DNA from 2 places in the Rahnella sp. BCC 1045 genome. Region 2 is predicted to be linked to the other one. Evidence: predicted binding sites of a transcription regulator. Region 2 holds the regulator's gene; the other holds the start of a gene.

Region 1 (7,993 bases), on a different contig from region 2:
CTTTCTGCAGGATAATCCTGCTCATTGTGCGGTGTATTTATGACTCAGCCTCAGACGTCGTCGGCGCGTCCTTCGTTTATTGCCAATTCTGCTTTTTTCCTGTTTCTTATCCTGCTCACGGCAGCGAATTTACGTTCCCCGATCACCGCAACCGGTCCGGTTCTGGCAGATATTTGCGCGACGTTTGGACTGAGTGCTTCAGCCGCCGGGCTGCTCAATTTTATCCCTTTGATCCTGTTTGCGGCTATTGCGCCGCTGGCTTCCTGGTGCGGAAATAAAACCGGACTGGAGAAAAGTTTATGGGTCGCGGTTTGCCTCATCACGCTGGGCTCTGTGGTGCGCGTGATGCCGTATGCCAGCGGATTGTGGGCCGGCACCGTGATCCTCAGCACCGGGATTGCTGCGGCAAACGTGCTGCTTCCGCCGTTAATTAAGCGCGATTTTAAACTCCATACGACCAAATATATTGGCCTGTATGCCTCAACCATGGCGATTACTGCCAGTCTTGCCTCCGGCATCGCGGCTCCTTTGCAGCACACCAGTGGTTTTGGCTGGAGACTGTCGCTCGGCATCTGGATTGTCCCTGCCCTTATCGCCACTGTCGCCTGGCTGCCTCTGTTGAAAAATACGCAACCGCGTGAATTATCGCGTCAGCAGGCGGCGCCTGGCCGGTTGAAATCACCGTGGAAATCAATGCTGGGCTGGCAGGTTTCTTTGTTTATGGCGCTTCAGTCGATGGTTTTTTACACCCTGATAGACTGGTTCACGCCTTACGCCAGTTCACACGGCATCAGCCAGGAAAGCGCGGGCTGGATGTTATTTGTCTATCAGGCGGTGGCGATCGTGGCCAATCTGGTCTGCATGTCGGCGCTGAAAAAATACCGGGATCAGCGCGGGATCAGTTTCATCGCCTCACTGGCCATTTTCACCGGATTAGCCGGGCTGCTGATCTTCCCTGCTTTGCCCTTGTTGTGGCTGGTTATTGCCGGTCTTGGCGCTGGCGCTTCCATGGTGATTTGCCTGTCGTTATTTAATCTGCGGGCGACAGACCACCGCCAGGCAGCGGCACTTTCCGGGATGGCGCAATGCGTGGGGTATGGCGTGGCGGCGCTGGGGCCGTTAGTTTTTGGCATGCTGCACGAAGTCAGCCACAGCTGGACGGTGCCTTTGATTGTGCTGACGGCAGTTAACGCGCTACAGCTGGTGATTGCCCCGCTTGCAGGTCGCGCCAAACATATCGGGTAAACGGACGTCACTTTTAAAATTTGTTGTTAAAAAATTCAGGCGGATTTCTCCGCCCGTTTTTTTCGTAATTTGTCACATCATCGTTTTAGCTGATATCTGCGCCGTTGGTGGCGATCACTTTCTGATACCAGTGGAAAGATTTCTTTTTGTAACGGTTGCCGGTGCCGGAGATTTTGTCATCGAGATCGACATAAATCAGGCCGTAGCGTTTGCTCATCTCGCCGGTGGACATACTCACCAGATCGATACAACCCCATGGCGTGTAACCCATCAGATCCACGCCGTCTTCAATGGCTTCTGCCATCACAGCGATATGCTGGCGCAGGTAGTTGATACGGTAATCATCGGCGATAAAGTGGTTTTCATCCGGCTTATCGACGGCACCTAACCCATTCTCAACAATAAACAGCGGCTTTTCATAGCGATCGTAAAGCTGGTTCAGCGCGATGCGCAGGCCCACCGGATCGATTTCCCAGCCCCAGTCGCTGGCTTCGAGGAACGGGTTGCGCGCGCCACCGAGCAGGTTGCCTTGCGCGGGCACCGCGTCGGGATTGGTTTTGTTGATGGTTGAAGACATGTAATAGCTAAAACCAATGTAATCCACCGTGTGCTGTTTAATCAGCGCCAGATCGTCCGGCTGAATGTCCAGCACGACGCCCTGCGATTCCCATAAACGTTTGGCGTAGTACGGATATTTACCGCCCGCCTGCACGTCCGCGCAGTAGAAGTTAAACGCCTGCGTCTCTTTCAGGGTTTCCAGCTGGTTCACCGGATTGCAGTCATAGGCGTAATGGGTGGCGAACAGGATCATGCAGCCGATCTGAATCTGAGCATTCGTTTCGCGGGCAATTTTGACCGCCAGGCTGCTGGCCACGAACTGGTTATGCCATGCCTGGAATTTGGCCTGAGCTTCCAGCGCGCCGGTTTTGACCGTCAGCCCCTGGCTCATGATCGGGAAATGCGCCGCACTGTTGATCTCGTTGAAGGTCATCCAGTATTTCACTTTATGACCAAATCGCGTCAGCATCGTGCGGGCAAAACGCTCAAAGTGGCCGATCAGTTCACGGTTTTTCCAGCCACCGAATTCGGTCGCCAGATGCAGCGGCATTTCGTAGTGGGAAAGGGTAATTACCGGCTCGATACCGTGCGTGATACAGGCGTCAATCACCTTGTCATAGTGCGCCAGACCGGCTTCGTTCGGCTGTTGTTCAATGCCATCTGGATAGATGCGTGTCCAGGCGATAGAAAAGCGGTAACATTTGAAACCCATTTCCGCAAACAGGGCAATATCTTCCTCAAAACGATGATAGTGATCGATGCCCTTGTGGTTCGGATAGGTGTATTTTTCGGTATCCAGCGTGAAATCAAATTCTGCTGAAGAAACAATGCGTAACCGGTCTTTACCGCCGGGAATGGCATCAACAATCGACAGCCCTTTACCGTCCTGATCATACGCCCCTTCAACCTGATTGGCCGCTGTCGCGCCGCCCCACATAAAGCCTTGCGGAAACTTCTCTTTCATAAAAAACTCCCTTGAACAGTCAAAATACCAATGCGTGAATAGCGCTGCGAATGAGGATGCCGATGATCGCGCCCGGTAGCGCAAAGCGGAACAGCCGGACGAAGCGGCTGGCGATCCCCAGAAAAATACCGATACCGGGTAAATCGAGCGTCTGGATCAGAAAACCACTGGAAGCATTGACCTGCTGCGGGGAAAAAAGCCCGCGATGAATCAGTTCAGACACCACGCCGTAATAGGCGGTGCCGCCCGCAAGCATTTTGGTCAGCGCGGGCAGAACGTACACGTCTGAAATACTGAAATATCCCAGCACTGGCCCGAGCAGACGGGTCAGAAACTCAATCGCCCCGGCTTCTTTTAAAATACCGACGACGGTCAGCGAGAGGATCAGCATCGGCACAGAACCCAGCGCCAGACGGATTGCATCCGAGCCCGCGCCGTTAATGATGGCGATCAGCCCTTTGCCGGCCTTGTCTTCCAGCGGATTACCTTCACGTTCCGGTGCGGTGGCCGAAAGACGACGGCCAAACAGATAGTAGGTCGCACTGGCTGCGCCGAGTCCACCGACAATAGAAATGATAATCGCCGCGCCCCAGTGCAGGCCGTAAGGAATAAGCGGATAAAACACGTTGCCCTGCCCCATGGCAAAAAGCATGGCCAGCGTGGCGGCGAGATGGCGGTCGGACGTCCCTCTCTTTTCCATCAGCGCCAGTGACGCCAGCGGTGCCGCGAAACTCACAAAATTCAGCTGGATCAGGGCAAATACTGCCATACCCGTGACGCCAAAAGGGCGTAAAACCGGCGTCACCAGCCGGACTATCCCGTCGAGAACGCCACGAACTTCCAGGTACTTCATGATGATCAGCATGACCACCATGATTGGGATCAGCGTGTAAAGCGCCACGTTAACTGAGGCTTTCCCCGCCGAGAGAATGATCCCGATAATGTCCATTACCCGCTCCGCAAAAATAAATTGCCAGTAACATAGCGCCAAGCTGACGTGTTGTCATGCGGTTGAGCAATGATAAAAAAGCGGCTAACGTAACTGAACGCCTGTCAGCTTCTATGAAAACAGTCAACACGGTAAACCGGCTAACCCGCTCATTTGCCGGACGATCTCAGGAGATTTCCATGTCAGATAAAGTGTCTGCCCAATGTCATTGCGGTTCGGTTGTCTTCAGCGCCGTACTGACTGATGGCTATAACAACGTGCTCCGCTGCAATTGTTCATTCTGCCGTATGCGCGGGGCGGTCGTCGTCCCGGCTCAGGAAGTGGATGTGATCAAGGGCAAGGACTCGCTTACCGAATACCGGTTCAACACCGGCGAAGCAGCCCATTTCTTCTGCTCAGTTTGCGGGATTTACACCTTCCACCAGCGCCGTTCCAATCCTGAATTCTATGGCGTGAATGTCGCCTGTATCGAAGGCGTATCGCCGTTTGATTTCCCGGTGGTCAGCGTCAGCGACGGCATTAATCATCCAAAAGACGGCGGTAAAGGCGGCGTGGCGGGATATATTCGTTACGAGCCGAAATAAATACGAGACGAAGTAATCTGGCTCTGAAAACTAACAAAAATGGCGTCCCGGTAACGCCATTTTTATTTTATCAAATAAAGTCGCGTCCCGTTTAAATGACAGCGGCCCGTTATCTTTACGGGTTTATCTTTTCTGAATTTACCCTGACATTGTTGTTTCTCTTTTTCTGTCCTAATGTTTTTCCCGAGAATAATTTCTCTCTATGGACAAATAAAATTGCAGCGTAGTTTTGCAAATTTATTCGCATTTCAATTTTGCGTGGAGAATTATTGTGACTAACACAACTGTTGCTATTTCAGAAAGTGATTCAGCGGCTTTGCATTTATTAGAGCAGGCAATGGGATATACCTTTCAGGCGTCACTGCGCGCCGTGGCGGAGTTATGCGTTGCTGATTGTCTGGTCAAAGGCCCTAAAACGCCCGATGTACTGGGCAAAGAACTGGGCGTCAACCCGCGGCAACTCTACCGTGTGATGCGGATGGTGGCGTCTAAGAATATCTTTAAGGAACATGAAAGCGGTGAGTTTTCCCTGACGCCTTCCGCCGAATTTTTACGTTCAGACGTCCCCGGTTCCCTGCGTGCGGCGGTATTAATGCTGACGCATGAAACACTCTGGCTTCCGCTCGGAAATGTTATAGAAAATATTCGCGGCGAATCCGCCTTTAAAAATCGTTACGGTATGAATTTCTACGAGTATTGGGCTCAGGAAAGTGCGCATGACGGTATTAATGATTTTGACCGGGGAATGTCATCCATGTCTTCGATTGAAAATAACTTCATCGTTCGGAGTTATCATTTCCCTGATAAATCAACCGTCGTGGATATTGCCGGTGGCATGGGCGGATTATTATTAAAAGTGTTGCAACATAATCCGACGCTGCACGGTATTTTATTCGATCAGCCGCAGGTCTTGCCTAAAAACCGTCTCAGCGAGTTGGGCGATGATTCCCGCTGGGAATTGCATCCCGGCAGTTTCTTTGAATCCTGCCCGACGGCGGATTTTTATATGTTGAAATACATCACGATGGACTGGCCGGAAGAACAGGCGCGCAACATACTACGCACCTGCCGCAATGCCATGCACGCCGGTTCGAAGCTGCTCATCATGGAACCGGTCATTCCGCGCGGAAACGCCTGGCACGGCGGCAAGGAAGTCGATCTGCTTTTGCTGGCAAGTTTTGATGGCGGGCAAACGCGTTCCGAAGATGAAATCAAAGCGTTGCTGGCGGATGCCGATCTCAAACTGAACCGCATTATTGATACAGGTTGCTACGTCTCGATTGTTGAAGCGGAAATTCGCTGATATCTGGCGGGAAAACGTTGCGCAGATGCAGTGATAAAGGGGCACGCGGGATATTGCCAGTGCGTGCCCTTTCTGTTTCCGTCGCTCTTTATGGCAAAAAAGTCAGGCGGCTTTCACTGCGCGGGCTTTTTTCGGTGCAGGTGCTGCTTTTTCTTCCGTTTCTGCATCCGCTTCGACGTGTTCCACAGCTACAGGCTCTGCGGTTTCTTCAGTGGTCTCGTCAGCAACGACCGCTATGGTTTCCGGTAATTTACTGGTGCGCAGGATATGCTGAACGGCATCTTTTTGCTCAGCGAGGTGCAGCGCGATATTTTCCGCCAGCACTTCGTCAATCTCAAGCCCGCTCTGCGATAACCACTCGGTGAAGGTATCTGCCATATCGAGCATCTTGTCGTAAGCGTCTGCATCTTTTTTATTGGCAAATGTCATTTTCTCTTCACCTTTTCTGACGACAACAAATTTTGTTTCAACAGCCATGACTCGCTCCTTATACTGTAATTATATACAGCATATTAATGATGAGTGCAGGATACAACATTCAGCCAGCTTTTTACAGCCCGACTGTATGAAATCTCGACCGGCCTGCGCTACATTCGTACGGTGATCATTAAAACAACCGAAACTCGCGGAGAATACAGTGACAGCAACCGACGTATGCCAGTGGACAAAAGGCGCATTCCATATCACCACGGATAAAACCGCGCAGGATATTCCGGCGATCCATCGTTACCTGACCCGCTCAACGTGGGCTGCCGGAATTGACGAGCAAACCGTGCGCGATTCCGTTGAAAACAGTCTCAACTTTGGTCTGTTTGAAGGCGAAAAACAAATCGGTTTCGCCCGCTTTATCACTGATTACGCCACCTTTGCTTACCTGTGCGACGTCTATGTGCTGGAAGACTATCAGGGTAACAACCTCGGCGGCTGGCTGGTCGAATGCTGCCAGTCGCATCCGGTTTCCGCGCGCCTGCGCCGCATGGTGTTGTTCACCACCACCGCGCCCTGGTTGTATGAAAAATTTGGTTACGAACCGGTAAACAGGCCGGATTATGCGTGGGCGATAACCCGGCCTGATATTTATCGAAAGAAAAGTGACTTGAATGAGGACGTGTAGCGTTTTGTTTACCGGCTGGCCAGCTGCGTTGTCAGGGTTTCAATCCGCTCGGCCAGCTCTTTGGTCAGCGAGGTCAACTCTATGTTCTGCTGGACTAAAACCAGTAACTGGGCGGAATTTTCTTCAGCCACAGTCTGACGTTTTGCCATCGCATCATCCAGATCTTCACGGTGCTGAGCATCCGTCAGCGCGTGTGCCTGGTCGCGTTCGGCCTGACGGGTCTGCGCCAGTAAAATCAGCGGTGCCGCGTAAGCTGCCTGCAAACTGAAGGCCAGATTCAGAAGAATAAACGGATAGGGGTCGAATTTGGATAGCCCGGAAATGTTCAGGTAGATCCAGACTGCCACAATCACTGTCTGCGCGATGAGGAACGTCGGCGTGCCAAAGAACCGGGCGAATGCTTCGGCTTTGAGAGCGAACCATTGTTCACCAAACGTGTGACTGTGGCCTTTCAGCGGGCGATAAAAACGGAATTTTTTGACGGGCTGCATCGTGTTGACTCTCATGTTTCGGTGAAAACGGCTTACGACGGGGCTTAACTCTATCGCTATTTTGCCGCTTCCCAAAGCAGTGAGAGTCCCGGCAGTATTAACATACCGTCAATGAAACGGTGAAAAGTGTTCTGCGGGATTTTGAACAAAGATTAGTTGTCATATGTATTGGATACGTCATTGTTGCCCATAACAACGTCTGAAAAAGTGCCTGTTGGCCATGTGATTCCTGTATCTACGGTACTCTCTACACTTCTTTGTTGTCGATATGTGGTCACAGCAAATGGTATTTGCCCCACAGCATCACACCAGTAAGGAATTTCATCTATGAGTGTAAGAAGGAACTTTGCTCCGCAAACGGGATTTTGTTTCCAATCTCCTGGGAATTTGTTGTAGTACATTAAAGACATCCTTGGGACCACAGCGAATTTTTCTATATCATGCCATGTAAAGACTCTGTACACATTTTTCACTTATTCCAATTTAGGTGGGATTGTTGGTGTCCTCGATTATTATTATCAATCCTATTGGGTTACTTTCATCTTTGTTAGAATCATAAGCTGAATTGAACATATAATCACACTAATGACAGTTAATAAAATCCCTTTTAATGGCAGTGTGGCGAGAAAGTAGAAATTAACAAACATGAGGGTTATTACAAACATAATAATTGCTTGTTTCAATCTCACAATGGAGACTACAAAAAAACATATACATATAATAATTTGGGATATAATCAGTGAGATTCCATCTCCAACATTATGATGAGCTGATTTTTTTGTTAT
Region 2 (7,993 bases):
GCTGGTTTACGCCTGTGCGATCCTCGTGCTGGTCGTAACGCTGTTCCTGGCAAACGGCGAACGTCTGCGTCGCGAATAAAACAGGCCATTACTGCCCCGCATTCATGCGCTAGAATGCGGGGCAGATAATTCATTGGAGGTATGAATACCTTCATTACGGAGCCGTTGATGTCTGATTCCCATTCCTCTGAACAATCCCCAATCCACTGGTTTGACGACCCTTCGCAGGTCCCTGCGGATGTTGCCGACTGGCTGATGGAAATGGGATCCATGACCCGCCGGTTTGAAAAGCAGGGTGTTACCGTCACCGTAAAGCCACAAAACGAATGTTTTGTCAGCCGGGGGGAACTGGGTGAAAGTGAAGCGCAGCAGTTACCTGAAAGTGCCCGTTACTGGATCCGCGAAATTGTGTTGTTTGGCGATGCCGAACCCTGGCTGCTGGGCCGCACGGTCATCCCTGAAGAAACGCTGACCGGACCGGATCTGGCGCTGGTTGATTTAGGCACCGTCCCGCTTGGACGCTATCTTTTCAGCGGCAATAACCTGACCCGCGATTACATTCATTTAGGGCAATTGCAGAGTGAAAATGGTGACTTATGGGCACGTCGTTCCCGCCTGCGTTTGTCAGATAAACCCCTGCTTCTGACTGAAATTTTCCTGCCAGACTCGCCGGTACATCGCCCCGAGGGCAAAGTGAGTAAGGCATGAGCCAGACTAATCAACAAGGAGAGCAGAGAGTGTCAGGAAGTATGACTCAGGGCACATGGCGTGATTACTGCCGCCTGATGCGTATTGATAAACCGATCGGCTCGCTGTTGCTGCTGTGGCCCACATTATGGGCGCTCTGGGTGGCCGGTGGCGGAATGCCTTCGGCAAAAATTTTGCTGGTTTTCGTGCTGGGCGTGTTTTTTATGCGCGCTGCCGGGTGCGTGGTGAATGACTACGCCGACCGTAAATTTGACGGTCATGTCAAACGTACCGCGAACCGTCCGCTGCCAAGCGGTGCGATTTCCGGTAAGCAGGCGAAAATGCTTTTTGCCGGGCTGGTGCTGGTTTCGTTCCTGCTGGTTCTGCTGCTTAACCGCATGACGATTTTGCTGTCTCTTGCCGGGCTGGCGCTGGCATGGATTTATCCGTTTATGAAGCGGGTCAGCCATTTGCCTCAGGTGGTTTTGGGCGCGGCATTTGGCTGGGCCATTCCGATGGCGTATGCGGCGGTGAGCGAAAGCGTACCGCTCAGCTGCTGGCTGATGTTTGCCGCTAATATCTGCTGGACGGTGGCGTACGACACGCAATACGCCATGGTTGACCGCGATGATGATTTGAAAATCGGTGTGAAATCGACAGCGATTCTGTTCGGTCGTTTTGACACGCTGATTATCGGCCTGCTGCAACTGGCGACGTTAATACTGATGGGCATTGTCGGCCATCTTTCCCAGCTTGGCGCGCCGTTCTACTGGTCGCTGCTGCTGGCCGCTGCGCTGTTTGTGCATCAGCAAAAGCTGATTGCTAAACGCGAGCGTGACGCCTGTTTCCTGGCTTTTCGCCAGAACAACTATGTCGGACTGGTGCTGTTCCTTGGCATTCTGATGAGTTTATCTGCTTTCAGCTTCTGAGCCTTTCAGGCAATAAAAAACGCCCGGTCTTTTTATAAGCCCGGGCGTTTTGCTTTATGGCGTTACCGCAATGATTTTAACGTCAATCAGTGATCGGTATCGCGCACGTCCATTTTAGGCTCAGCCGGAGGTTCTGTCGGTTGCGGCAGTTCCGAAGGCATACCTGCGCTTTCAATGGTGAGCTTGATATCCGGCGTCATCAAATCGCTGAGCATGATGTAAATCTCTCGCGTTTGCTCCTGAATCGCATCACCGCTGTCACTGATATAGCCCTCAGCGCGTAACGTGCCGACGAGCGTCGAGAACACCGCTTTGTCGAAGAATTCTGGCGCATTGATACCGTGAAGTACGGACAAACGCTGCGCCATAATCCGGCTCTCTTTTTCCAGCGCACCACGGTTGATACTTGGATTATTGGTGAGCAGGGAGAAGGTGATCGCGTAGCGTTGCAGCGTTTCACGCACACCTGCGGCCAGCAGTTGCAACGTGCGGATACGCGCCGGGTTAAGCGTCAGTTCGTCGTCTTCCAGATGAATGATTTGCTGACGAGCCAGTTCCAGCGTCAGGACATCCAGCACCTGCGGCAGCTCCGACTTATCGAAATACATAAACAGTTCAGCTTTGAGCATCGGGTAAATCAGCTCTACCTGACGCAGCAATTCAGCACGACTCACATGGCGGTGGTGCATCACGATACTTGAAATCAGCGACGGCAGAACCAGCATATGGTGGATGTTGTTGCGGTAATACGTCATCAGCACCGCTTGTTCGCGCGGCAGAACGATGATGTCGCCGATATTGTCTTTCTCGACCTGGAACTTGTTCATGTTCAGCGCGTGATCGAGCAGCTGATCGGCGCTCAGATCAGGCACGGTCGAATCCGCGTTATAAGGTACGTTACGCAGCAATTGCAGATAGCAGTCGATTTGTTCGATCAGCTGTTCGCGGGTCAGTGAGCGCTGTCGTGATGCCAGCAGCGCGGTACAACACAGGTTCATGGCATTGGCTGCCGCTGAGTTGTTGATACGCACCATGATCTGCTCTGCCAGATCCTGCACCGTTGGCGTCAGCCAGCTTGGACGTTGCGCTTCGATAGGATCGATTGCTTCACGCCAGGTCGGCACATTCTGGTTCAGGTACGTGGTCAGATGCAGCGGCTCACCGAAATTGACATAACCCTGGCCAAGGTTGCGCAGTTTGCGTAGACCATTGAGCATCTGGGTCAGGCTTTCTTTTTCTTTGGTCGCACCGCGCAATTCTTTCGCGTAGGTCCCCACTTCCATCACGTGCTCATAACCGATGTAAATCGGCACTAACGTAATCGGACGTGAACCGCCGCGCAGCATGGCCTGAATGGTCATCGCCAGCGTACCGGTTTTGGGTTCAAGCAGGCGTCCGGTGCGTGAACGACCCCCTTCGACAAAGTATTCGACCGAATAACCACGGCTGAACAACTCGCCCAGATATTCACGGAAAACGGTGGAATAGAGTTTGTTGCCTTTAAAGGTACGACGAATGAAGAACGCGCCAAGACGGCGGAAAATCGGACCGGCTGGCCAGAAATTCAGGTTGATACCGGCAGCGATATGCGGCGGCACCAGCCCCTGGTGATAGAGCACGTAAGACAACAGCAGGTAGTCCATATGACTGCGGTGGCAGGGCACATACACAATTTCCTGACCATCCAGCGCCAGCTGACGGACACGCTCAGCATTGTTGACGTTGATGCCTTTATATAAGCGGTTCCACGTCCAGCTCAGCACACGGTCCGACAGACGCACGGCCTCATAAGAGAAATTCGCCGCGATTTCTTCCATCAGCGCGATAGCATTCTGCTGGGCTTTTTCATGGGAAATTTTCTTGCTGCGGGCTTCGTCTTCAATCGCTTTTTCGATGGCCTTGGAAGCCAGCAGCTTATTGAATAAATCCTGACGAGCTGGAAGGCGCGGGCCGACTGCCGCCAGACGCTGGCGGGAGAAATGCATGCGCGCCACGCGTGCCAGTTTCTGAGCGATAGTTTTGTCTGTACCGTGTTCCGTCGCCATATAGCGCAGGGAAACGGTATTAGAGAAACGAACAAAACTGTCACGTCCGAGCCACAGCACGGCGAAGAATTTCTGGATGCCATTCAGCACGCGCAGATGCGGCGTATCATCCTGACCTTCCCGGCCCGGCGCACGACCAAACATCACGGAAACTGGCAGCATCTGAATGTCTAAATCCGGATTGTTGCGATGCAAATCCAGATAGTCGTGGAACAGCTTTACGGATTCCTGCTTCGGCGTGTAATAAGAGAATACGCGCGGGCCTTCAGCAATGAAAACATGGCTTGGCAGCAGGGTTCCGTCGATTTCCAGCGGAATAAGAGGGTCGGGCAGATTCTCGGCCAGACATTGCGCACGCAACGTCAGCAAGTCTGCTTTGGAGTTATAAGGCAATACGTACAAAATCGGGCGCGTCGGGTCTAAATGCAACTCGGTAACCGGATCTGAAGGTATGACCTTGCTCTTTACCAGCAATGAGAGTGGTAAATTCAATAATGTGTAATAAAGTCTACGCCAACCTGACATAAAAACGTGAAGCCTCTTGTTAGCAATTTCGCCGCAAGGATACCAGAAAGCTCAGATGAGATCTGTGGTGATGCGATACCATATAACAGCTAAAATGCTGCAAACACTCAAAGGATCAGTACCCGAAATGGCGAACCAAGTCACCGGATTTACCCGAATTTATAAAGCAGCCGGATATTCCTGGAAAGGATTGAAAGCCGCATGGCAAAATGAAGCGGCTTTTCGCCAGGAAGCCAGCGTCGCTATCCCGCTAATTTTGTTATCTTTCTGGCTGGATGTCAGCAGTATAGAACGTATCCTGCTGATTGGCTCCGTCGTGCTGGTGTGTGTGACTGAACTGCTTAACAGCGCCATTGAATCCGCGATTGACCGCATCGGGCCTGAGTTTCACGTCCTGTCTGGACGTGCGAAAGATATTGGCTCCGCCGCCGTACTTCTGACCATCATATTGGCGATTTTTGTCTGGGTCAGCATCTTTTGGCCGCGATGGTTCTGATCTGGAACCTGTATTCCAGGAATTGTCGTTATGCCCTGTTTTTATTCAATCTTAGGTTTTCATTGCCCGTTTAGCTGTATATACTCACAGCAAGACTGTATAAACAACCAGGGGGCGGAATGAAAGCTTTAACGACCAGACAACAAGAGGTCTACGACCTTATTCGCGATCATATCTCCACCACCGGTATGCCACCGACCCGCGCAGAGATTGCATCCCGTCTGGGGTTCCGTTCCCCGAACGCGGCGGAAGAACACCTGAAAGCGCTGGCGCGTAAAGGCGTTATCGAGATCGTTTCCGGTGCTTCGCGCGGTATTCGTCTGCTGATGGAAGAAGAAGAAGGTTTACCGCTGATTGGCCGCGTTGCCGCCGGTGAACCGCTGCTGGCTCAGCAGCACATCGAAGGACATTACCAGGTCGATCCGGCCATGTTTAAACCGAGTGCGGATTTCCTGCTGCGCGTCAGCGGGATGTCGATGCGTGATATCGGTATTCTGGATGGTGACCTACTGGCAGTACACAAAACGCAGGACGTCCGTAACGGGCAGGTTGTCGTTGCGCGTATTGATGATGAAGTCACGGTCAAACGCCTGAAGAAACAGGGCAGTGTTGTTCAGCTGTTGCCTGAAAACAGCGAATTCCAGCCGATTGTGGTTGATTTGCGTGAACAGAATTTCAGCATTGAAGGTCTGGCGGTTGGCGTTATCCGCAACGGCGACTGGATCTAATCTGCGCTTAAGTTCTACGTTGCAGGTGCATTGGCCGCCTCTGACGCGCCTGTAAATATCAGTATCTCATCGCCCCGTTTTGGGGCGATATTGTTTGAAGCTGCTTATAAACTTTCCCGATAAAATCCTTTTTCTCATGTGTTATCCGCTGCGTTGCCTGTTTAGATCAAATGCCGGATTTGCACTCTCTGTGCTCTGAATTACAGGCCTTTTTCAGTCAGACAGATTCCAATTCCACGTTATATCCTGCTTTGGATTAATCCTAATAGTGGTTTTTATCCCTGTTTTGGGAAGACGAATCCGCATTCTCTACTAAGCTTTGAAGTGTTAAGGACGGGCTGCCAGCAAACGTGCAGCTCCACAACCCAAGGTAACAGGAGATATTTATCATGAATAAGGACCAAGCCGACGGTAACTGGAAGCAGTTCAAAGGGAAAGTGAAAGAACAGTGGGGTAAGCTGACTGATGACGACCTGACAGTCGTTGAAGGTAAACGTGATCAGCTGGTAGGTAAGATTCAGGAGCGATATGGCTATCAGAAGGATCAGGCCGAGAAAGAGCTCAAGGATTGGGAATCGAAAAACAAATATCACTGGTAACACGCGACTCCCCCTCGCGTATCAGTGACGTATCCTGAGTTATTGCTGCTCCTACCCGGAACACTTTCAGGATACGGGTACAAGGATGTACCCAACCTTCAACATCTTCCTTCTACATCTTCCTTCTACACCTTAAATTATCCGTTCAGCTGCGTTAAAACCCTTCCGCTTTACGCCTTTTGAAATTCCATCAAAAACACCTGATTTCTCAGCGTTTTTTTACCACAATGCTGTGGTCGTGTTCGCAATGATCGTGGCTGTCGCAGGTTTCAACAACTTTGCATTCGGCACATAAGCCATGCGCTTCAACGACCGAATGACGCAACTCAAAACCAGATTCAAGTGCCAGTTTCGCCAGACGTTCTTCAATGCCGTCTGTGGTTTTTTCCGTGACCAGCCCGCAGCGGTCACAGATAAATAGCGCGGAAGTGTGGCTCGGCTCTTCGAAATGATGGCAAAGCACATAGCTGTTAGCCGATTCAACCCGATGAATAAACCCTTGTTCCAGCAGAAAATCCAGCGCCCGGTAAACCGTTGGCGGTTTGGCCTGTGGTTCGCTGACGCGCAGCAGATCCAGCAAGTCATAGGCGCTGATCGCACCGGGTTGTTGCGCCATCAGTCGCAAAACTTCCAGCCGCTGCGGTGTAAGACGAACATTGCGCTGCTGGCAAAGTTCTTCAGCTTGTGAAAGTAATTTTTCCGGATTATTCAGGGTCATAGCAACATTCTCTGAGCGCAGATTGGGATAAATAGGCCACATCATGCAGCCATTCTTAATTTTATCATGCTTCAGCCAGATCGACGAATTATGCGCCGCTCAGCCCGCCATACCTTCCAGCGCTTTTTCCACATACAGGTAACCAATGCCCATAATTTGCTGCTCGCGGCTTAGCGTGCCGGGCGCAATGTGTGTCGCCTGCGTTTTGACATGATCGGTTCTGTCAAACGGGTTCAGCCCGCTCTGTGCGCGGACGGCGTTCAGCCAGACGTCGCCGAATCCGCAACTGCGACCGTACAGATAAATACGGTTAATGTTCAAAATATTGAGGAAATTATACAGGCTCAGTCCCAGCGCCCGCGCACCCTCCATCACCTGCGCGCAAAGTGCCGCGTCGCCCTGATGAAACCGGTCAATCAGCTCCTGCGTGCCCGGTGTGCGTGGTGGCTGCAAAGGATTCTCTGTCACGATAAGCTGCCGGGCTTTTTTCTTCAGCGCCGACAGCGAAGCCAGCGTTTCCAGGCAACCATAGCGACCACAGGCGCAGCGGCTGCCCTGCGGATCGACAATCGTGTGCCCGAGTTGCCCGCTGCCAAAAAGGCTGCCGCGATAAATCTGCTGATTGATCACGAAAGAAGATCCGATGCCGTAATCGACGTTGATCACGCAAAAATCATGCTGGTCGTTCGCGTGCTGCCACTTCTCGGCCAGCGCCAGCATGATGCAGTCGTTATCCATCAGGATTTCGGTTTGCAGCTTCTCTTCGAGCAAATATTTAATCTCGATTTCGCCGGTCCACGGTGCCTGCGGCATGCGCTGAGACACGCCGGTAGTCGGATTCACCTGCCCGTGGATCGCCAGCGCCAGCCGGATTTTGAGGCCGGGGAATTTCTTCCGATACTGATGAAAACAGGCTTCGATCTGCGCCAGCATCGCTTCCGGCGTTTTGACCGCAATATCCGTCAGCTGGTAGCCGCTCAGCGGCAAAATCAGCCGGTTCACCAGAATGCTCTCGATGCGATAAGGCGTGATGTTCATGCACAAGATCGTGCTGTCATCCGTGGCGACCTGATAACTTCCGCCGCCAAGCCCGCGGGAATGCAAATTCACCGGATTATGGGTGATCAGTCCGTCGTTTTGCAGATCATCAAGGATCTTGCTGATAGCCGGAATCGACAGATGTGAAAGCCGCGACAGCGTTGATTTACTGGTATTTTTCTCCCGGTAAAGCAACGTCATCAGCACCTGCTTATTAAACTGACGTAC

Evidence for each region. The regulator LexA, encoded in region 2, represses DNA repair genes until DNA is damaged. The targets are predictions, from matches to a motif close to TNCTGTATGTACATACAGNA.
Region 1: a site for LexA is predicted at 6,094-6,113, ahead of J1782_RS05000 (YebG family protein). Genes of this name have one in related genera too.

The regions. Positions count from the first base shown of each region.
Region 1 is NZ_JAFMOZ010000103.1:24,714-32,706, forward strand. Features, by position in the region: gene J1782_RS04975 (MFS transporter) at 40-1,245, shown strand; gene J1782_RS04980 (glycoside hydrolase family 1 protein) at 1,331-2,767, opposite strand; gene J1782_RS04985 (nucleoside recognition domain-containing protein) at 2,787-3,716, opposite strand; gene J1782_RS04990 (GFA family protein) at 3,896-4,300, shown strand; gene J1782_RS04995 (methyltransferase) at 4,572-5,603, shown strand; gene J1782_RS05000 (YebG family protein) at 5,706-6,080, opposite strand; gene J1782_RS05005 (GNAT family N-acetyltransferase) at 6,241-6,717, shown strand; gene J1782_RS05010 (DUF1003 domain-containing protein) at 6,726-7,208, opposite strand; gene J1782_RS05015 (hypothetical protein) at 7,361-7,609, opposite strand.
Region 2 is NZ_JAFMOZ010000145.1:28,744-36,736, forward strand. Features, by position in the region: gene psiE (phosphate-starvation-inducible protein PsiE) at 1-79, shown strand, start outside; gene ubiC (chorismate lyase) at 169-708, shown strand; gene ubiA (4-hydroxybenzoate octaprenyltransferase) at 750-1,616, shown strand; gene plsB (glycerol-3-phosphate 1-O-acyltransferase PlsB) at 1,703-4,186, opposite strand; gene J1782_RS25400 (diacylglycerol kinase) at 4,314-4,682, shown strand; gene lexA (transcriptional repressor LexA) at 4,802-5,410, shown strand; gene J1782_RS25410 (CsbD family protein) at 5,800-6,009, shown strand; gene zur (zinc uptake transcriptional repressor Zur) at 6,218-6,727, opposite strand; gene J1782_RS25420 (ROK family transcriptional regulator) at 6,827-7,993, opposite strand, start outside.